DNA from 4 places in the Pseudoduganella aquatica genome. Region 2 is predicted to be linked to each of the others. Evidence: riboswitches for the same ligand, from Rfam matches in the RefSeq annotation. Region 2 holds a riboswitch; each other region holds the start of a gene.
What was found. Region 2 has a riboswitch for cobalamin ahead of KT882_RS18025 (TonB-dependent receptor). Riboswitches for the same ligand answer to the same signal wherever they lie in the genome.
Positions count from the first base shown of each region.

Region 1 (5,278 bases), 2.8 Mb from region 2:
AGGGCGGACACGAAGAAGAGTCCTTTGCGCAGCGCACTCACGTTGACACCCAGCGTTACGGCCGCCTCGGCGTGCAGCGCCATCACGTTGATGGCGCGCGCGCTGCGCAGTGCGAACAGGGTGCCGCCGGCCAGCACGATCCAGGGTATCCAGCGCATCGGCGCGCCTGCCAGGTCGCCGATCAGCCAGAACACCATGGTGCGCAAGCGGCTTTCGGGGGCGATCGACAGCATCAGCGTAATCAGCGCCGTGCAGGCCGCCGTCAGGATCACGCCGGTCAGCAGCAGCAGGGCGGTGCCGCCTTCGGCCGCCGCGCCGCTGCGCATGTCGCGCCGCGCCAGGAAGTACAGCATCATGGACACCGCCACGGCGCCGCCGAAGGCCGCCGCATCCACCACCCAGGCCGCGCACATGAACAGCATGGCCGCCAGCGCGCCCACCGCTGCACCGGACGAAATGCCCAGCACGTAGGGGTCGGCCAGCGGATTGCGCAGCAATGCCTGCATCATCACGCCCGCCAGGGACAGCGCCGCGCCGGTGACAAACGCCGTCAGCGCGCGGCTGCCGCGCAGGTCGAGCAGGGTGGCGGCCAGGCTGTTGGCCTGGCCGTTCCACAGCTGACCCAGCGCGCCCGGAATGTCGGACAGCGGAATGTGAACCGAGCCGGTCACGCCGGAAAACAGCAGGCTGGCGATGACGAACAGCAGCAGCCCGCCGGTGATGGCGGCTGCTCGCGTGCGCAGGTTGCGGGAGTGTGGATGCATGGGCCTTTTTCGTACCTTTATTTAATGCCGTAACGCAGAGCGGCAAAGAACTTGGCGCCTGGCGTGGCGTAGTTGCGCGCCACTTCGTAGTTTTTGTCGGTGACGTTGTTCCAGCGCGCCAGCACGGACCAGTCGCGCGTGAACTGCCAGGTGGCGTACAGGTTCAGCAGGCTGTAGCCGCCCAGGCGGCGGGCGTTGGCCGCGTCGTCGAAGCGGTTGCCGGACACTTGCAGCTCGGCGCCGGCGGCCACTGCACCGCTGGCGTATTCTACGCTGGCGTTGCCGTGTTTTTTCGCGCGGCGCGCCAGCGATTTGCCGGTGGTCTCGTCTTTCGGGTCCTGCCAGTCGGCGTTGCCTGCCACGGTGAACGCGCCCAGGCGGCGGCTTGCGCTCAGCGACACGCCTTCCAGCATGGCGTGGTTGACGTTGTAGGCGCAGCTGCCCTTGCGTGCCGGGTCCGGGCATGGCGTGGTGGTCACCAGCATGTCGGTCAGCTTGTTGCGGTAGATGCTGGCGCCGAACTCGGTCACGCCGTCGTCGTAATGCAGGCCCGCTTCGGCGTTGCGGCCTTGTTCCGGCTTGTTGTTCTCGTAGCCGAAGCCCGGGTAGTAAAGCTCATTGAAGGTCGGCGCGCGGAAGCTGGTGGCGTAGCTGGCGCTGGCGCGCAGCGCGTTGCTGAAGCGATAGCCGTAGCCGGCCGAGCCGGTGGTCTTGGTGCCGTACTGCGAGCTGTCGTCCGCGCGCAGGCCGAACGTGGCCAGGTGCGCGCCGCGCTTCAGGCTGTAGGCGCCGGCGTAGGAATCGGTCTTGCGGACCTTGCCCAGCGCAGGCGTGGTACCGGACACCACCTCTTCTTCGCGGTGGCCGAACAGCACTTGCAGGGTGTCTTCGCCGATGCGGATGTCATTCTGCCAGGTGGCGTCGGTCTGCTTGCTTTCGATGCGGCTGTAGGCGCTGGCCACGCCGGTGTCGGAGACCGAGGTGTCTTCTGCCTTGGCCACTTGCACGGTGCTGTGCCAGTTGGCTGCCAGCTGGTTCTTGCTGAACACGCCGATGTTGGACAGCTTGGTCTGGCTGCGCGTGTCGTAGCGGCTGGCGCCGCTGTCGAACTGGCCGTCGGTGCGGCTGTTCAGGAAAACCAGGCCCAGGTCATGGCCCTTGGCGACCTGGAAGCCGAACTGGCCGGAGGTGCTTACGCGGTCGTAGCCATCGTCGTCGGCGTTGTAGCTGGTGCTGCCAGGCTTGGTGGCGGAGAAGCCGTCCGATTTTTCCTTGCCGGCGCTGAGCGCGTAGCTGAAGCTGTTGTCGCCTGCGGTGGCGCCGAAGATGCTGGCGTCAAATTTGCGCGTCTTGTCGCTGCCGGCGCCGAGCGAGGCCGACACGGTCTGCGGGCCTGCGCCCTTTTTCGTGAAGATCTGTATGACGCCGCCTATGGCGTCGGCGCCATACAGGGAGCTCATGGGGCCGTAGACGATTTCAACGCGGTCGATCGCCTGCAGCGGAATGCCGGACCAGCTGGCCGTGCCGGACGACAGGGAGCCGATGCGCACGCCGTCCACCAGCACCACGGTCTGGTTGGCGTTGGCGCCGCGCAGGAACACGCTGGAATTGGTGCCGGGGCCGCCGTTGCGGGAGATCTCGATGCCGCGCTGGCGCTGCAGCAGGTCGGTGATGGAGCCGGCGCCGGAGCGCGCGATTTCTTCCGCGCCCAGGGTGACGATGTCGCTCAGCACGTCGCGCTGCAGCTGCGGCGAGCGGGTGGCGGTGACGATCACGCTGTCTGGGGTGATGGTCTGGGCGTGGGCAGGCGCGGCAACAGTCATCGAGGCGGCCATAGGAATAGCCAGCGCAAGCGACGTGGCGGCCGCATGCCGGATTACAGGAGAGCTCATATTATTTCTTTGTATAGTATGCAACCAGCCTACTTCCCCGTGGGCTGGATTGAACAGATGCGCGCAGCGCATCCACCTGCTTTGGCCGGTATCCGGGCTCGCAAGTTGAACTGTCTCACCTTCCCATGCAAAGCACAGTGGTCTTAAGGAGGCAGCTTGTCGCTGTGGGCGACACTTGTTTACCGTTGCGGGGGCAGCACACGTTGGCCGTTTTCCTTGTGGGGAGCGGCGTCGTGTTTCCCGTTTAACTGCGCGCATGGACATGCGCGCGGGCACCAAAACGCCGCCATTATATCGGCTTCAGGCGACAGCTTCCAAAATGACAGTTTCGCCGTAAGCGATTTTGTGCGGCGCGGCGGCGGCCCGCAGCGCGATTTCGTCGAGAGGGAGGCCGGCTTTCAGGCCCGCTTCAAGCGCCATCAGCACGCGGATGGTGCCGGCATGGCAGATGATGGCGGATTGCGGATGCTGGTCCTCGTGCTGGCGCTGGTCCAGCAGCTCCGCCCTGAACGCCGCCACGCGCGCCGCCACTTGCAGCACGTTTTCCCCGCCACCGGGACGGTAGTTCGCGAGGTCCGCCGCCCAGGCATCCACCTCGGCGCGCGGAATATCGTCCCAGCTGCGCAGCTCCCAGGCGCCGAAATCCATTTCGGCCAGGCGCGCGTCCAGCGTATGGGCGCCAAGGCGGCCTGCCAGCACAGCGCAGCGCTGCAAAGGACTGGCGTAGACAGGCGTCCCGGGAGGAATGCTGGCGCTGGCCAGCAGCGCGGTGTGCACGCGCACGATATCGTCCGGCGCTGCTGGCAGGTCGCTGCTGCCGTAGCAAACGCCCGGCGCCACCAGCGGTTGCGGATGGCGTACCAGGATCAGGCGCATCAAGCTTGCCATCCGCCGTGGCCCAGCCCGGCCAGCACGCAGAGATAGATCAGCACTTCGGCAAGTTGCTGCACCGCGCCCAGGCAGTCGCCCGTATAGCCGCCGATGCGGCGCTTGAATTTGCGGCCCAGCCAGACGGCGGCGGCCAGCGCCGCCAGCGTTGCCGCGCCTATGGAAAGCCAGGGCAGCCATCCCATCCAGCCGATGAGCGCCGCAGGCAGCGCGGCGCAGGCGCACGCAATGCTGAATTCCGCACCGCTCATTTCCTGCGCCATGGGCTTGGCCTTGCCCTCGGCGCGCGCGTATTCCATGCGCCAGATCAGCGAGGTGGCGGCTAGCCGGGAAAGCGGATGCGCAAGGAACAGCGCGGCCACCGCCACGGCGGGCGGCAGCATGGCCAGCGCCGTGCACTTCACCGCCAGCAGGCAGATGGTGCCGATGGCGCCATAAGCGCCTATGCGCGAGTCCTTCATGATCTCAAGCACGCGCTCGGGCGTCATGCCGCCGCCAAAGCCGTCGCACATATCGGCAAAGCCGTCTTCATGGAAGGCGCCGGTGGCGTAGATGCCGGCCGCCGTCGCCAGCAGCACCGCCACCGGAGCGGGAAAGACCCAAGCCGCCGCCGCATACACCGCCGCAGCGATGGCCGCCACCACCAGCCCCACGAGCGGGAAGTAGCGCGACGCATGGTGCAGCCAGGATGGCTCAAAGCCCACCCAGCGCGGAATGGGCAGGCGCGTGAAGAACTGCAGCGCGATAAAGAACAGGCGGAGCTGATGCATGGCGGCGCGGATTTACTCTGACTTCTCGCTGACCTGAGCCGACTCAAAGGTCGCCATCTGGTTCACGAAATTCACCGCCGCATGCAGCAGCGGCAGGGCCAGCGCGCTGCCGGTGCCTTCGCCCAGGCGCAGGCCCAGGTTCAGCAGCGGACGCGCGCCCAGGTTCTCCAGCATCAGCTTATGGCCGCTTTCGTCGGAGCAGTGCGCGAACACGCAGTAGTCGAGAATCGCAGGCTGCAGGCGCGCCGCAACCAGCAGCGCGCTGGTGACGATAAAGCCGTCGATCAGCAGTACCTTGCGCAGCTCGGCCGCCTTCAGCATGGCGCCCGCCATCATGGCGATCTCGAATCCCCCAAACGCCGCCAGCGCTTCCAGCGGCGCGGTGGTGCCGGCATGTTTTTCGGCCGCCGCTTCGATAACGCGCTGCTTGTGCAGTACGCCGCCGGCGGACAAGCCCGTGCCCGCGCCCACGCATTGCGCCGCAGGGATGCCGGTCAGCCTGTGCATCAGCGCGGCGGCGGCAGTGGTGTTCCCTATGCCCATCTCCCCGAAGCCCAGCACATTGCCCGGCAGGCCCGCAGCGAGCGCTTTGCCGTGCTCCAGCGCGATGGCGCATTGCTCCGCCGTCATGGCCGGCTCCTGCGCAAAGTTGCGCGTGCCGTGCGCCACCTTGCGGTCGTGCAGGCCGCCGCGCGGGCCGAAGTCATGGTTCACGCCCGCGTCCACCACGTGCAGCGCGCAGCCCATCTGTTTTGCAAACACATTGATCGCCGCGCCCTCGGCCAGGAAGTTCTCCACCATCTGCCAGGTCACGTCCTGCGGATAGGCGGACACGCCTTCCGCCACCACGCCGTGATCGCCCGCGAAAACCAGGATGGCAGGTTCTACTATAGAGAGTGCCGTCGTGCCCTGGATCAGGCCGATTTGTTTGGCCAGCGTCTCCAGCACGCCCAGGCTGCCGAGC
Region 1 is NZ_CP086370.1:6,812,270-6,817,547, reverse strand. Features, by position in the region: gene KT882_RS30445 (FecCD family ABC transporter permease) at 1-764, opposite strand, end outside; gene KT882_RS30440 (TonB-dependent receptor plug domain-containing protein) at 782-2,656, opposite strand; cobalamin riboswitch at 2,723-2,951, opposite strand; gene KT882_RS30435 (histidine phosphatase family protein) at 2,957-3,532, opposite strand; gene KT882_RS30430 (adenosylcobinamide-GDP ribazoletransferase) at 3,532-4,314, opposite strand; gene cobT (nicotinate-nucleotide--dimethylbenzimidazole phosphoribosyltransferase) at 4,327-5,278, opposite strand, start outside.
Region 1: another riboswitch for cobalamin. It lies ahead of KT882_RS30440 (TonB-dependent receptor plug domain-containing protein); the one in region 2 lies ahead of KT882_RS18025 (TonB-dependent receptor).

Region 2 (5,278 bases):
GGACGTGGCGGAGGCGGTGGTGCAGCTTGCTTGCCTGCTGGGGCCGGTGGCCGGCATGGCGGCGCTGCTCCAGCAGTTCCGGCGGCGCCAGGTCTGGGTGGCGCTGTTTGCCTTTCCGCTGGGCTTGCATCAGCTGTTCTTCCTTGGGTTGTACAACTATTGCCTGTCGGTGACCGGGTTCCTGTTGAGCATGGCTGCGCTGCTGTGGATGCAGAAGCGGGCCGGAGCCTGGCGCGCGGCAGCGCCGGTGGCGGCGTTGTACTTCACCCATTTTTCCCACGCGTCCGGCTTCCTGGCCGCCATGCTGGCGCTGGGCGTGCTGACGATGGTGTCTTGCGCGGCCGCCTGGCGCACGGGGGGGCGGTGCAGGCTTTGCGGGCGCATGCCCGGCACGCGGGGGTACTGCTGTCGCCGCTGCCTCTGGTCGTTCTGTCCTTGGGCGGAGCGCGTGGCGCAGCGGTCGTGTTCGGTGCGCCGCTGGAGGAGAGGCTGAAGAGTTTCGTCATCCTGTCGCCGCTGAACCTGCAGCACACGCCGATGGACCGCTACCTGGCCCCGGCACTGGCGGCCGCCATTCTCGCCAGCGTCCTGCTGCTCGCCCTCCGTTGCGCGATGGCGCTCGGCAGCCGGCGCGCCGATACCCGCAGTTGGGCCGCGCTGCTGCTGTTTGCATCCTTGCTCGCCCTGGCCTTGGCCTTCCCGGATACCATGGGCGGTGGCTGGACCCATTACCGCCGCATGCAGATGTTTCCCTATTTTGCAGGCCTGCTGTGCATGGCCTGTTTGCCCTTGCCGGCCAGCGCAAGGCGCGCAATGGCGGCGCTGGCCGTCGTGGTGTCGCTGGCGCTGATGGCGGGCGGCACCTGGCGCCAATACCGCATCAAGCAGCAGCTGGCGCCGTTGGCGGAGGTGGAACAGCTGGTGCCGCCGCATTGCACGGTGCTGCCGCTGGTGCTGGACGACGGAGGCGCCTGGGCCACGGGCATGTCCTTGCCGCCCAAGTATCGCCCGTTCTTCCAGGCCGCCAGCCGGCTGGAGTTGCGCGGCGACCGCGTGGCGCTGTTCAACTATCTGGCGCGGCTGCAAGTCTATCCGGTGCACTTCGTGCCGGGGCAGGACACGCAGGCGCTGCTGTTCCATTGGCGCCCGCAGCAGGAAGCCACGGACTTGGCGCGCATCGATATTGCGGGATACGAGCAGGCCAGCGGCCAGGCGGTGGACTACGTGCTGCAATGGGGCGCGCTGGCGTCGGCGCCGGCGCCCTTGCAGGCGGAAGTGCTGCGCGCCACGGCAAGCTACACGCCGGTCTATGCCACGCCTGACGGCAAGGTGAGGCTGTTCCGGCGCAATGCGGCCAGGGCCTCCTACGCCACGCCCCGCAGCCGCTGCACCGCACTGGACTCGCGCAGCTTGCCAACCGTATAATGCGCCCGCTCTGGTGCCCGCGCGCGAAATCTCGCCCGCAGTTAAACGGGAAACACAGGCTGCGCAAGCGGCCGGGTGTGCTGCCCCCGCAACGGTTAGCAAGCGCCGTCTCTTGACGGCAGGCTGTCTCTCTACACCACTGTGCTTAGGCATGGGAAGGTAAGACAGTCACGCTTGCGAGCCCGGATACCGGCCAGGGCAGGTGGAAGCGGCCGCGCAGGCGGCGCTTTCTTACGCAATCGCGCCTACGGGGAAGTGGGGAGGATTGCCGTTCCGTAGGATCATTCCATGTTAGATTTTCCAATCGAAGGCCCGGTTGCGACCGTGCAGGTGCAAGCGCATTACAACAACAGCGTCGGCACCTCGGACGCCGCCAGCCAGGGCGTCGTCACCGCCGCGCTGATCGCCAACCGGCCCGCACTGCGCCCCGGCGAGCTGCTCGAATTCGTGCCCGGCGTGATCGTCACCCAGCACAGCGGCGACGGCAAGGCCAACCAATACTTCCTGCGCGGCTTCAACCTCGACCACGGCACCGACTTCGCCACCTACGTGGATGGCATGCCCATCAACATGCGCACCCACGCGCACGGCCAGGGCTACACCGACCTGAATTTCCTGATCCCCGAACTGGTGGACCGCATCAGCTACAAGAAGGGCGCTTACTATGCCGATGAAGGCGACTTCGCTTCTGCCGGCGCGGCCCGCATGGCCCTGGCCAACAAGCTGAAAGACGGCACCGCAACGCTGACCGCAGGCGAGGGCCAGTACCTGCGCGGCCTGGTGGCCAACTCCACGCCGCTGGCAGGCGGCAACCTGCTGTACGCGCTGGAACTGGCGCACAACAACGGCCCGTGGCAAGTGCCCGAATCGTTCCGCAAGCAGGCCGGCGTGCTGCGCTACAGTGCAGGCCCCAAGGACGACCAGTACAGCGTTACCGCCATGGCCTACAAGGGCGCATGGTACGCCAGCAGCCAGATCCCGCAACGCGCGGTTGACAGTGGCGATCTCGATCCTTACGGCACGCTGGATCCTACAGACGGCGGCGTCACATCCCGCTACAGCCTGTCCTTCGGCATGAACAAACGCAGCGCCGACAGCCAGTTCCAGGCCAGCGCCTACGCAGTCCGTTCCGCCCTCACGCTGTACAACAATTTCACCTACTTCCTCGACGACCCGGTCAACGGCGACCAATCGCGCCAGACCGAGCGCCGCAAGATGCTGGGCTTCGACGTGTCGCAAACCTGGTTCGGCAAGCTGGGCGAGCGGGACATGAGCAACCGCATCGGCCTGCAGGTGCGCCACGACGGTATCGCACCGCTGGCGCTGTACAGCACCGTGCGCCAGCAGATCCTGCGCACCATCACCGAATCGGCGGTGAAGGAGGACAGCGCCGGTCTGTGGTTGGACAACACCGTGCAATGGACGCCCTGGCTGCGCACCGTGGCCGGCGCGCGCTACGACAGCTACCGTTTCGACGTGGCCAGCGACATCGCCGAGAACTCCGGCAAGGTCAACGCGCACATCGCCTCGCCCAAGCTGGCCGTGGTGCTCGGCCCATGGAAGCAGACCGAGTTCTTCCTGAACGCCGGCTCCGGCTTCCACAGCAACGACGCGCGCGGTACCACCGTGCACCTGACGCCCAAGGAGCGCGAGCCTGCCGAGCCGGTCACACCGCTGGTGCGCACGCGCGGCTCCGAAGTGGGCCTGCGCACCGAGCTGGTGCCCGGCCTGCAAAGCTCGCTCGCCTTGTGGCGTTTGCGCTCGGCCTCCGAACTGGTGTTCTCGGGCGACGCGGGCGACACCAGCGCCAGCCGGGGCAGCAAGCGTTCGGGCGTGGAGCTGAACAATCATTACATCGCCAGCAACTGGCTGCTGTTCGACCTGGACCTGGCCTACTCGCGCGCCCGCTACACCGAGCGAGACGAGGCCGGCGACTACATCCCCGGCGCGGTGGGCAAGGTGGCCTCGTTCGGCGCCACCATTACCGAGCTGGGCCCGTGGTCCGGCGCCTTCCAGATGCGCTACTTCGGCCCGCGCCCGCTGATCGAGGACAACAGCAAGCGTTCCGCCTCCAGCGCCATCGCCTACCTGCGCACCAGCTACCGCATCGACCGCCGCTGGCAACTGTCGCTGGACGTGTTCAACCTGTTCGGCCGCAAGATCAACGACATCGACTACTACTACGATTCGCGCCTGCCCGGCGAGCCGGCGGAAGGCGTGGGCGACATCCACTACCACCCCGCCGAGCCGCGCTCCTACCGCCTCACGCTGCACACCACGTTCTGACGCTTCACGCCCACAAGCGCCGGCGGATCATGCCGTGCCGGTCCAGGTAGGCGCTGGCGGCGGAATGGTACAGCGTGTGCAAGCTGGCGAACCAGTAGGAGTAGCGGTTGATGGCGGCGCCGCGCCAGTGCAGCACAGACCACAAGCCAGCGAGTGCGGCGATGCTGTAGGCGGCGCTGGTGATCATGACTGTTACCGTGAATGGCGATATCAGGCCCAATTCGCTTTCCAGTGGCTTCATGACTGGCAGGATGAATACCAAGACAGCCAGCTTTCGGATAAGCAAGATGGGTGTTCTCAAAGACCAAGTGCAACACCTTTTGCTGTAAGGTGCCGCCATGGCGAGAATCTACAAACATTTGACAACCCAGGAGCGCGCTGTCGTCATGACCATGCGCGACGACCAGTGCTCCACCCGATCCATTGCTAAACGCCTTTGTCGTTCTGCCAGCACGATCAGCCGCGAACTCAAGCGCACCAGCGGCGTCGGAGTCTATGACGCCGACGCCGCCCATGCGCAGTGTCAAGCCCGGCGCGTGCTGCCACGCCGCCTGCCGAAACTGCATCCGGACGGCGTGTTATTCCAGGTGGTCCGGCATCACCTGAATCTTTTCTGGTCACCGCAGCAAATAGCGCGCAAACTCAAGGCCCTTTGGCCAGACGACCCTACCGCGACCGTGTCCCACGAGACTATCTACAACGCCATCTACGTGCATCCGCGCGGTGAACTCAAGCGCGAGTTGATCGCCTGTCTGCGCCACCACAATCAAGTCCGCAAACCCCGCAGCCGGGGCACTGACCGGCGCGGCCAAATCCCGGATATGCAAAGCATCCATATCCGTCCAGCAGAGGTTGAGGACAGGCTCATCCCTGGCCACTGGGAGGGCGACCTCATCAAAGGCGCCGCCAACCGCTCGTCGGTCGGCACGCTGGTCGAACGCACGACCGGCTTTGTGGTGCTCGCCAAGATGGACAACGCCACCACCAAGGCGGTCATCGACAGCTTCTCCGCTGTGCTCAACCGCGAGCCGGCGGCGATGCGCAAGACCATGACTTACGACCAGGGCCGCGAGATGCACGGCCATAAAATCCTTACCGCGCGCACCGGTGTCCAGATCTATTTCGCCGACCCGCACAGCCCTTGGCAGCGCGGCTCGAACGAGAACACCAATGGGCTGCTGCGCCAATACATGCCGAAGGGGTCCGACCTGTCGATCTACTCGCAGGACGAGCTCGACGCCATCGCCTTATCGCTCAATACGCGCCCCAGAGCAAGGCTCAATTACGAATCGCCACTCGTCGTTTATACTCAACACATCGAACTGCTACAACATTCAACTGACACTGTTAATTAACCCAGTGTTGCGCTTGGTATTTGAAACCGCCATGTTATCCTTCATGGTCACCGGTCCCTTTCGGCCAACAGCCGACGTCGGCAATCAACAGTGTCCCTTCTTGTCTAACTGCCGATAATTATGATTTCACTCCTGATAAACAATCCGGTCGCCGATGCTGATGCAAGCGACGAAACTAGATTCGGCGGTCAACCGGCTGCACCGGAAGGGTT
Region 2 is NZ_CP086370.1:4,037,061-4,042,338, reverse strand. Features, by position in the region: gene KT882_RS18035 (hypothetical protein) at 1-493, shown strand, start outside; gene KT882_RS18030 (hypothetical protein) at 463-1,425, shown strand; cobalamin riboswitch at 1,420-1,637, shown strand; gene KT882_RS18025 (TonB-dependent receptor) at 1,714-3,711, shown strand; gene KT882_RS18020 (hypothetical protein) at 3,716-3,898, opposite strand; gene KT882_RS18015 (IS30 family transposase) at 4,050-5,066, shown strand.

Region 3 (5,278 bases), 700 kb from region 2:
AGGCGGGCACGCGCACGCCGTCGAAGCTGATGGCGCGCGTGGGCTGGCTGTTCCAGCCCATCTTGTCCTCAGCGCGGCCATAGCCGACGCCCGCGCTGCCGGCAGGCACCAGGAAGGCCGAAATGCCGCCCGCGCCCGCACTGCCGGTGCGCGCCATCACCACCAGCGCGTCCGTCGCGCCCGCGCCGGAGATGAAGGCCTTGCCGCCGGTGATGACGTAGTCGCCGTCCTCCAGCACGGCGGACGTGGTCAGCGAGGCCGCGTCCGAGCCGGCGCCGGGTTCCGTCAGGCAGTAGGAGGCCAGCTTGCGGCCGGAGGCCAGGTCCCCTATCCATTCCTCCCGCACTTCGGGCTGCGCCCACTGCGCGATCATGGCGCTGGCCATGTTGTGGATTGTGAGATAGGCCGTGGTGGAAGGGCAGGCGCGCGCCAGCTCCTCGAACACCACGGTGGCGTCCAGGCGCGACAGGCCCAGGCCGCCCATGGCCTGCGGCACGTACAGGCCGCAGAAACCCAGCTCGCCCGCATGCGCAATGGTCTGGCGCGGGAAGATGCCCTCGGCGTCCCAGCGCGCCGCCTGCCCGGCCATTTCGCGCGCGGCGAACTGGCGCGCGGCGTCCTGGTAGGCACGCTGGTCCTCGTTCAGTTCGAAGTCCATGACGGCCTCCTTACTTGAGCGAGATGGTCGTGTTGACGCCCGCTGTCACGGCCGCGTCGTCGAACCAGCGCGCGGTGATGGTCTTGGTCTGGGTGTAGAAGGCCACCACCTGCTTGCCGTAGGGACCAAGGTCGCCCAGCTTGGAGCCGCGCGAGCCGGTGAAGGAGAACAGCGGCACCGGTACCGGGATGGGCACGTTGATGCCGACCTGGCCGGCGTCCACGTCCTCCTCGAAAGTGCGGGCCGCCGCGCCGGACTGCGTGAACAGCGCCGTGCCGTTGCCGTTCGGGTTGGCGTTGATGATGGCGATGGCTTCCTTCAGGCTGGCGGCGTGCATCACGCACAGCACGGGGCCGAAGATTTCCTCCTTGTAGACTGCCATCTCGCGCGTGACGCCGGAGAACACGGTGGGGCCGACGAAGTTGCCGTTCTCGTAGCCGGGCACCACGGGGCCGCGCCCGTCCAGCTCCAGCTTGGCGCCTTCCTCTATGCCCTGGCCTATGAGCTGCTGCACGCGGGCCTTGGCCTTGCGCGAGATCAGCGGGCCGATGTCGGCGCCCGGTTCCGCGCCGGCGCTGATCTTGAGCGTCTGCGCTTTCTTCACCAGCTCCGGCAGCCATTGCTGCGCCTCCCCGACCAGGATCACCACCGACAGCGCCATGCAGCGCTGGCCCGCCGCGCCGAAGGCGGCGCCGGCCAGGTTGTTCAGGGTCTGCTCGCGGTGCGCGTCCGGCAGCACGATGGCGTGGTTCTTCGCGCCCATCATGCACTGCGCACGCTTGCCCGCCAGCGAGGCGCGCTGGTACACGTGCGTGCCCACCGTGGTGGAGCCGACGAAGGAGACGGCCTTGATGTCCGGATGGTCGCAAATGGCGTTGACCACGTCCGCGCCGCCGTGCACCACGTTGAGCACGCCAGGCGGAATGCCGGCTTGCAGCGCCAGTTCGGCCAAGCGCATGGTCACCATCGGGTCCTGCTCGGACGGCTTGAGGATGAAGGTGTTGCCGCAGGCGATAGCCATCGGGAACATCCACAGCGGGATCATGGCGGGGAAGTTGAACGGCGTGATGCCGGCGCACACGCCCAGCGGCTGGTGCACGGTGTAGGTGTCCACGCCGCCGGCCACGTTGCTGGCCAGTTCGCCCATCTGCAGCTGGCCGATATTGGCCGCATGCTCCACCACTTCCAGGCCGCGGAAGATGTCGCCCTCGGCGTCGGCCAGGGTCTTGCCTTGCTCGGCGGTGAGCAGGGCGGCCAGTTCCGCCATGTGTTCGCGTATCAGCGCCTGGTATTTGAGGAAGATGCGGGCGCGCGCGCCGATGGGCGTTTTGCGCCAGGTCTGGAAAGCGGCTTTCGCGGCGGCGGCGGCTTGCGCCATTTCGTCCGGCGTGGCGTGCGGCACGCGCGCGATCACTTCCTGGGTGGCGGGGTTGACGACGTCGCTCCAGTGCTCGGTGCGCGACTCGACGAGGGCGCCGTTGATGAGGAGTTTGACGGTAGGGATAGCAGTAGCCATGGTGTGTCTTCCTTGATGGGCGGCGCGTGCGTCATTGCGCGTGTTGCGCCGCCAGTCTGCAAAAGTAAGCCGGACGGCGTCTTGCGCCGCGCGGCACCCGCCACGCGCCTTCCGCACGTGGCCAGACCCGGCGCCGCCATGGAGCGGGCGGCGCTGAAGATCAACAGGCCGGTATCCGGGCTTGCAAGTCTTGCTGCTTCGCCTTCCCAGTCTCGTGGACCAGTGGCATGGATGAAGCAGCCGCACTTGCCTACCGTTGCGGAGGCAGCAGGGGCTTGGGGGCGCACCGCATCGAGCGCGCCGACCACTTTCCCGTTTAACGCCGGACAAGAATTTGCCCGGCGCACCTGTTAAATAAAGATTAGCATAACAATTGACGTTTACGTTAACGTAATTTCATTTATCGCTTGCCGGGGACTTCAAGCTGCGCACGATGGCGTCGCGCAGGGTGAACAGATGGCGGTTGCCGTCAAACTCCGCTTTGGGTGAATTGCCGGTATGGACGATGATCACCCTGGCCAGCGGATCGATGAAGATGTTTTGCCCGTTCGTCCCCCAGAAAAACGATCTGCCCCCGGCCGCCTGCGGAATCCAGGTATGCAGGCCGTAGTAGGGCGGCCTGGGCGGCTGCGGCTTGTCCGGGCGGAGCGCGGTCATGGCTGCGATCCAGTCCGCAGGCACCACCTGCTTATCGCCGATCCTGCCCTGATTCATCACCAGGTAGCCCAGCCGGGCGTAGTCGCGCAAGGTGGCGGCGAACTGGCCTTGCACGCCTTCTTCGCCGTTCTGGTTCTTGATCCAGTGCGCGCTGCTTTCCGCGCCCATGGGGATCCAGAGCTTCTGCTCCAGGTAGCTGGTGAGATCCATGCCGACGCGCTGGCGCAGCATGGCTCCCAGCATGGCCGTCTGCGCGCCGTTGTACTGGAACTGCGTGCCGGGCGCCGACGAGCGTTCGCGCTTGCCACGCAGGTAGTCGCGCACGTTCTGCCGTGGCGACACCATGGGATTGGTGGCGCGGTTATCCGCTTCGGCGCCGGGTTCGAATGAATTGACCAGGGCGGCGCCCGAGGTCATCCGCAGCAGGTCTTCCACGGTGGCCGGGGCGAAGGCGCTGTCCTTGAAGTCGGGCAGTACCGCGTCCACGCGTTCGCTGAGCGAGAGCTTGCCTTCCGAGACCGCGATGCCGACCAGCAGGGCCAGCACCGTTTTGGACATGGATGCGGACAGCAGTTTGTCGGCGGCGCCGCCGCCTTGCAGGTAGCGTTCAAAGACGATGTCGCGGTCCTTCAGTATCAGCAAGCCGGTGGTGCAGAATTTGCCGAGATAGTCGTCCAGCGTCGCAGCGGCGCTTTCTCCGGGCAGCTTGTAGCTGACGCTTTTCAACGGTGCGCCCAGCCTCAGCGCCAACGGCGCGGGCGACGCGCTTGCCGTGTTGTTCGGATAGCTGCGCTGCGGGTTGCGGAACACGTCCAGGCATCCGCTCTGGGCGTGGGCCGGCGCCTGCATGGCGACGAAGGCAAGGACGGCAAGCAGCGGGGCAATGCGGGCTTCGGTGCGGGGCGATGGCGTCATGGCTGGTCTCACGGGAGTAGCGGGACATGATATCCCAATGTGCGCCTCACTCCCGCTGCGATTGCGCTCGGATGGCGAGCAGGTAGAAGGCCAGCGAGGCCAGGGCTGCGGCCAGCAGCACCAGCAGCAGGATGGCGGGGGCGGCGTACCGCACCAGCCCGGCCACGGCCAGCGGCCCGGCGGCGCGCGCGATCAGCGCGGGGCCGGCCAGCGCGCCGGAGATGGCGCCGTAGTGGCGGCGCCCGAACATGGTCTGCGGGATGGTGCCGCGCACGATGGTGAGGATGCCGTTGCTCATCCCGTACATCATGCAGAACAGCGCGGCGGCCCAGGCGTGATGGCCGAACAGCAGCAGCGCGAGCAGGGCGGCCGGCAGGGAACAGAAGGTGATCTTGCCGATGGTGCGCGGCAGCGCGTGGCGGCCTATCGTCATTTCGCCGATGCGGCCCGCCACCTGCATGGGGCCGACCAGCGCGGCCAGCCACACCGCCAGCGTCGCGGCGTGGCCGTATTGCTGCAGCAGCGGGATCAGGTGCACGGACAGCGCGGAGAAGATGAAGCTGTTGGCGGAAAAGGCGAAGGCCAGCTTCCAGAAGGCCGGATGGCGGAGGGCTTCCTGCAGCGAGTGTTCGCGCGCCCCGGTGGCTGACGGGGCGGCGGGTGCTGCGGCGGCATGGGGCGGCAGCTGTTTGCCGGACGGTAGCAGCAAATGCAGCGGGAAGCTGAGGAGGAGCTGCGCTGCCGCGTAGACCAGGCAGGTGGCGCGCCAGCCGGCGTGCGCGTCCAGGTATTGCGTCAGCGGCCACGAGACGGTGCTGGCGAAGCCGCCGAACAGGGTGAGCGTGGAGATGGCTTTGCGGCTGTCCATGCCGAACTGGCGGTTGATGGTGGCGAAGGCCGCTTCATACATGGTCATGGCCATGGCGCATCCGAGCACGGTCCAGGCGGCGTAGTAGGCGGGCAGGCTGTGCACCTGGCTAAGCAGCGCGAAGCCCGCCGCGCCGAGCAGCGACCCCGCGCCCATCACGCCGCGCCCGCCGTGCCGGTCCAGCAGGGCGCCGATGGGCGTGGCGGCCAGGCCGGACACCAGCAAGCTCCAGGAAAACGCGCCCACCACGGCCTCGCCGCGCCAGCCCATCTCGCGCTGGATTTCGGGCGCAAGGATGGCGATGGCGTAGTACAGCGCGCCCCAGGACATGATCTGCGTGCAGGCCAGAACGGCGAGGGTCTTCCAGCGTTGCGCCATGCGGCCAGCCTTAAAGGTCGATAATCCCGCGCCGGATGGCGATGGTGACGGCGTGCGTGCGGTCGTTGGCGCCCAGCTTGGCCAGCAGGCCGCTCATGTGGGCCTTCACGGTTTCCTCGGCGATGCCCAGTTCCGCCGCCACGCGCCGGTTGGAATTGCCCAGCGCGACCAGGCGCAGCACGCTGATCTCGCGCGCGGTGAGGGCGTCGGCGGCGAAGTAGGCGGCCATCTCGGCGGCGATTTCGGGCGGTATGTGCTGCTGGCCCGCGTGGACCTTGCGTATGGT
Region 3 is NZ_CP086370.1:4,733,988-4,739,265, reverse strand. Features, by position in the region: gene KT882_RS21135 (acyl-CoA dehydrogenase family protein) at 1-658, opposite strand, end outside; gene KT882_RS21130 (CoA-acylating methylmalonate-semialdehyde dehydrogenase) at 669-2,174, opposite strand; cobalamin riboswitch at 2,324-2,540, opposite strand; gene KT882_RS21125 (serine hydrolase domain-containing protein) at 2,571-3,746, opposite strand; gene KT882_RS21120 (MFS transporter) at 3,793-4,992, opposite strand; gene KT882_RS21115 (response regulator) at 5,003-5,278, opposite strand, start outside.
Region 3: another riboswitch for cobalamin. It lies ahead of KT882_RS21130 (CoA-acylating methylmalonate-semialdehyde dehydrogenase); the one in region 2 lies ahead of KT882_RS18025 (TonB-dependent receptor).

Region 4 (5,278 bases), 1.9 Mb from region 2:
CTCGCTCGCCTCCCAGTGCGCCGTCACCACCAGCACGGCCTTGGGCTTGGCGCTGCCAAGCTGGCGCGGGATGTCTTCCAGCGACGCTTTCAGCGCGTCGTAGCGGTTGCCGTAGTGGGCGAGCATCCACGGCCATGGGCCGCCGCCGTGGGACAGGAAGTAGGTGGGGAGTGCAGTGCTGGACATGGAGTGCTCCTGGTTTTCGATGCACTTACTATAGTCCCGCACTCCTTGTTCATCAATCGTGTTTTTATGGATGGATCGTTCAGGATTTGTTAATAATCCCGATGAGCGCGAACAGCCGCGCGCTGCGCATCCAGGCCAGGATGACGGCGATGGCCTGGGTCAGCAGCAGGGCCGCCAGCAGGCCGATGGTACCGGCGGTGGGCAGGTGGACGCGGCCCAGGCCCAGCACGGCGGCCACGGCCAGCCCCAGCAGGCTGATCGCCGCGTAGCTGCCCAGCGTGGCGCCGGGACTGCGCGCGAGCAGGCGCAGGCCGTGCCACCAGGCGGCGACGGCCGAGCGGCGGCGCCGGTCGGACGCCAGCACGGCGCGGCCGGCGTCCAGCGTGGCCAGCGCCAGCGCGATCAGCAGTGCGGTGAGGATGCCGGCGGCGCCGCGCAGGTATTGGCCTTCGCTCGGGGTGATGGCGTTGTCTGCGCCGCTGCCGGCCAGGCTTTGCAGCCCGCTGGCGATGCCGATGGCGGCGCCCAGCGGCACCAAGGCCCACAGCATCATCCGGAACATGCGCGGGTATTCGGCGACCGCGCCTGCAAACATGTGGCGCAGGGCCGGCTTGCCGTCGTAGCGGGCGGCGGTGGCGACCGCGCCGGTGAGCAGCGGCGACAGCAGCAGCGTGAGCACCAGCGCGGTGCCTGCGCCCAGCTGGATCGCGGCCGGATTGCGCGTCATCTCGCCCATCAGGTCGGCGATATTGGACAGGTCCAGCCGCTGCGCCAGTTCGGCCGCGTGCACGGAGTGGTTGAAGGCGGCGCCGAACTGCATCCAGAACGGCAGCGCAAGCGCCAGCGTGGGCAGCAGCAGGGCGATGGTCCACAGCGCCAGCAGGCGCCATTGCAGGGCTGCGCGGGCGGCGCGCACGCAGGTGTCGGTCAGTTTCATATGGTTGCAATCAGTGTCAGGATGGCTTGCGCGAGCGCGGCCAGGTCGAAGGTCCAGCGGCGCGCGGCGCTGCCGTCGGCCTTGACGGTGCGGCTGTCGTCGAGTTTATTGGTGTCGAGCAGGTGCTTGCGCTCGGGGTCGAGTTCGGCCGACACGGCTTTCACCGGCTTCTGCCACACGAATCGCTCCCAGCGTTCGCCGTTCTGCGGGTCCCATTTGACGGTTTCGCTGCTGCCGTCGGCAAAGCGCACCAGCAGCGTTTGCGGTACGGCCTCGCCGCGCCGGCGCACCACCACTTCGGTGCGGTAGGGGTAGGGGCCTGCGCCGTGCTTGGCGTCGGGATGGGCTTTCTCCCATTTTTCGCGCGCATCGTCGATCTGCTTGTCCACCTGGTCCTGCGTCAGCTCCACGCGCTTGCCGTTGACGATGCCGCTGCCCGGCTGCGGCAGCACTTCTTCGCTGCTGATGGACTGCACGCGGTCGTCCACCTTGCCGGTGCGGTAGACCTGCTGCGCGAACACGCGCTCCACCAGCGCGCGCTGGCCGCTGGCCTGGGCCAGCGTTTCGCGCAGGTCGGCGGTGCTGGGGTGGCGGAAGCGCCAGCGCTGGTAGTATTCCTTGAAGGCCTGCTCGGTGGCCTGCTTGCCCAGCTGCGCTTCCAGGTCGTGGAAGATGGTGGCGCTGCGGTTGTAGGCCGGGCCTATGCCTTGCAGGCGCGTGTACGCGTTCTGGCCGGCGGGGTCGGCCGGGTTCTCGCGCACCGCGCCGCCCAGTTCAAAGTGGAAGCCGTCAAAGCCGGGCGACACGCCGATGGCGCGCAGCCAGCGCGGCGCCGGATGCAGCAGCTGCCCGCGTTCGCGCGCCATGCGCATATTCCAGTATTCGTTCAGGCCTTCGTCCAGCATCGGTTCCTCGAATTCATTGGAGGCGAGGATGCCGTAGAAGTAGCCGTGTCCGAATTCGTGGATGTTGACCAGGTCCAGCTCGAATTCCTGGCGCGATTTCGGATCCACCGTGGCGTAGCTGTCGGCGGTGTAGAAGGTCGGATACTCCATGCCCGCCGCCTCGCTTGCGTTATGCGGAGGCAGCACCACGGTCAGCGTCTTGTAGGGATAGGGGCCCAGCGTTTTGGAGTAGTAGGTGAGCGCGTCCTGCGCGGCTTTCAGCGATGGCGCGGCGCTGGCCGCGAACTCCGGCATGTAGAGCACCTTGATGCTGACCGGCGGACTGCCCGCGCCGCTCCAGCTGCCCATCAGCGGCGCTGCGTAGCGCTTGTCCGCTGTCCAGGCGAAATCGTGCACGTCGCCCTGGACGTAGTGGTGCGTGAGCATGCCGTTCTTTTCCACCGGCGCGCCTTGCAGCTCGCCGGTGGCGCCCACCGTGTAGTCCTTGGGCACGGTGAGTTTGACGTCGTAGCTGCCGAAGTCCGCGTAGAACTCTGACTCGGCGTGGTATTCGTGCACATTCCAGCGCGGCCTGGTGGCGCCGCGTTCTCCCGCCAGTTCCAGCACGCCTATCTTGGGGAACCATTGCGCCACCAGGTGGAAGCTGCCGAAGTACCCGCTGCGCGCGAGCAGCCGTGGCAGCTGGCTGTGGAAGTCGATATCGAGCGTGGTGGAGGCGCCGGCCTGCACCGGCTGCGGCAGGTCCAGCCGCACCACGGTGCGGTCGCTGGCCGGGCCGCCGTCCGGCTGCACGAAGGACTGTTCCACCTTGGCGCCGCCTTGCGTCACGCTGCGCAGGTTGATGTGGCCCCATTCGCCTTCTCTGGGATCGCGGCTGAACATGCCGCCGCCGCTGGCGCGGTGCTCGGTGAAGAAGGTGGTGCCCGCATGCTCGAAGGCGTTCAGGTAGAGGTGCAGGTAGACCGTACGCACCGGATGCGCGCTGCGGTTGCGCCAGGTGAGCTGCTGCTTGCCGTCCACGGTGTGCTTGTCCGGGTCCAGCGTGGCGGCTATCTTGTAGTCCACCACGCGGTCGGACAGGGTGGGTTCGCTGCCGGTGCGCGGGCCGCCCCAGGCGTCCGGCGCGCTGGGCGCGGCCACGGCGCCTGCCTGCGCGGGGGCGAAGGGGATGCCGGTGTCCGTGTACGGCTCGGGGATGGCGATGACCTGGACTTGCGCCAGCGCCAGCACGGCCAGCGTGGCGGCGGCGAGGGCGGCAAGGACGATGGCTGGCTTGCGGTAGGAGTGTGCGTTCATGGCGCCACTATAACGAAGCACGTAATTATTTGCCAACAAAATCATCCATACGGGGCCGGGAGTATAATGGCGGCGTTTTGGTGCCCGCGTCCATGCCCTTGGACGCAGTTAAACGGGAAACACAAGGCAGCCGGCGCTTTTTGGCAGCGCGGCGGCCAAGGTGTGCTGCCCCCGCAACGGTACGCAAGCGCCGCGCTTCTGCAATGCATGCGCGGCAGGCTGGATCGACAACCACTGCGCAGGCCAGTCCCGCGCCGGAAGGTGATCCCGTCCCGTCTTGCCAGCCCGGATACCGGCCAAACAGGTGAAAGCGCCGAAAGCCTTTCGTTGAATCCGGCCTGCGGGGACGCAGGCGGATGCTCACTACGCATAAAAGTACAACATGACCTTCTCGAATTCTAGCCGCGCGCCGGCTTCGTCGCCGCTGGCGCTTGCCGTGGCGCTGTGCTTCTCCGCCGCTATCGTTTCTTCCTCCGCCATGGCGCAAACCCAGATCGCGGGCGATGCCCTGGCCGCCGTTGTGGTGACCGGCGCGCGCTTCGACAGCGATCCGTCGCTGCTGCCCATCGGCGCCACCGTCATCAGCGCGGCCGAGATCCGCCGCGCCGGCGTGAGCGACGTGAACCAGGCCATCCGCAAGATCGGCGGCGTGCTGGGCCACCAGAGCCTGGACGGCAGCCCGGACTTCGCGCTGGACCTGCGCGGCTTCGGCACCAACAGCAGCCAGAACATGGTGGTGCTGCTGGACGGCGTGCGGCTGTCCGAGAACGAACTGAGCTCGGCCATCCTGTCGACCATCCCGGTTGATTCGGTTGAACGCATCGAGATCACGCGCGGCGGCAGCAGCGTGCTGTTCGGCGACGGCGCCACCGGCGGCGTGATCCAGATCATCACCAAGCGCCCCGGTGCGCGCAATGCCGGCACGCACGGCAGCGTGTACGCCGAAGTGGGCCAGTTCGGCCTGCGCGAAGGCCGCGCGGCGCTGACCCACAGCACCGGCGACTGGGCCTTCGACCTGTCCGGCGGCGCGCTGGACACCGACAACTACCGCGACAACAACGCCTTCAAATCGCGCAGCGTGAACGCCGGCTCGCAAGTGGGCTTTACCGACGGCCGCGCCGGCGTGCGCCTGTCGAGCACCCGCCAGGACTCGCGCTTCGCCGGATCGCTGAGCCAGGCCCAGTTCGACGCCAACCCGCGCCAGGCCGCCACGCCGAAGGACTTCGGCGCCCTCGATAGCGACCGCTTCACCGCCTTCGTCGAAGCCAAGCGCGCGGGCTACGACCTGGCCGCCGAGCTGTCGCACCGCCGCAAGGAGCTGGAAGCGACCTACTTCCACGGCACCACGTCCTCCGTGCTGGACTACGAAAGCAAGCAGACCCAGTTCTCGCCGCGCGTGCGCAAGCTGGGCCAGTTCGGCGGCGTGCTGAACGAAGCGGTGGCGGGCGTGGACTTCATCGACTGGACCCGCGAGCAGAAGGGCTCCAGCCCGAGCAAGGCCACGCAGAAATCCAAGGCGCTGTACCTGCGCGACGAAGTCAAGTGGGACGCTTTCCGCCTGGCCGCAGGCGTGCGCCGCGAGCTGTTCGAGAAGACCAACGCCGATCCGTCGCCTTGGTCGGTTGCCAACTACGACGTGACCCAGGGCGTGAACGCCTGGGACGTGCAGGGCAGCTACGCGCTGTCGTCGAAAGCCACGCTGCACGCGAAGGCCGGCCACAGCTACCGCGTGGCCAATGCCGATGAAAACGGCTACACCCTGGTGCCCAACACCGTGCTGCAGCCGCAGACCTCGCATGACCTGGAACTGGGCACCAGCTACACCGACGGCGGCGCCAAGCTGTCGGCGCGCGTGTTCCGCCACGAGCTGCGCAACGAGATCTACTACGATCCGACCGCCGGCGCGTTCGGCTTTGGCGCCAACACCAACCTGGCGCCGACCAAGCGCCAGGGC
Region 4 is NZ_CP086370.1:2,126,992-2,132,269, forward strand. Features, by position in the region: gene KT882_RS09360 (DODA-type extradiol aromatic ring-opening family dioxygenase) at 1-186, opposite strand, end outside; gene KT882_RS09365 (hypothetical protein) at 266-1,123, opposite strand; gene KT882_RS09370 (M1 family metallopeptidase) at 1,120-3,324, opposite strand; cobalamin riboswitch at 3,386-3,639, shown strand; gene KT882_RS09375 (TonB-dependent receptor) at 3,707-5,278, shown strand, end outside.
Region 4: another riboswitch for cobalamin. It lies ahead of KT882_RS09375 (TonB-dependent receptor); the one in region 2 lies ahead of KT882_RS18025 (TonB-dependent receptor).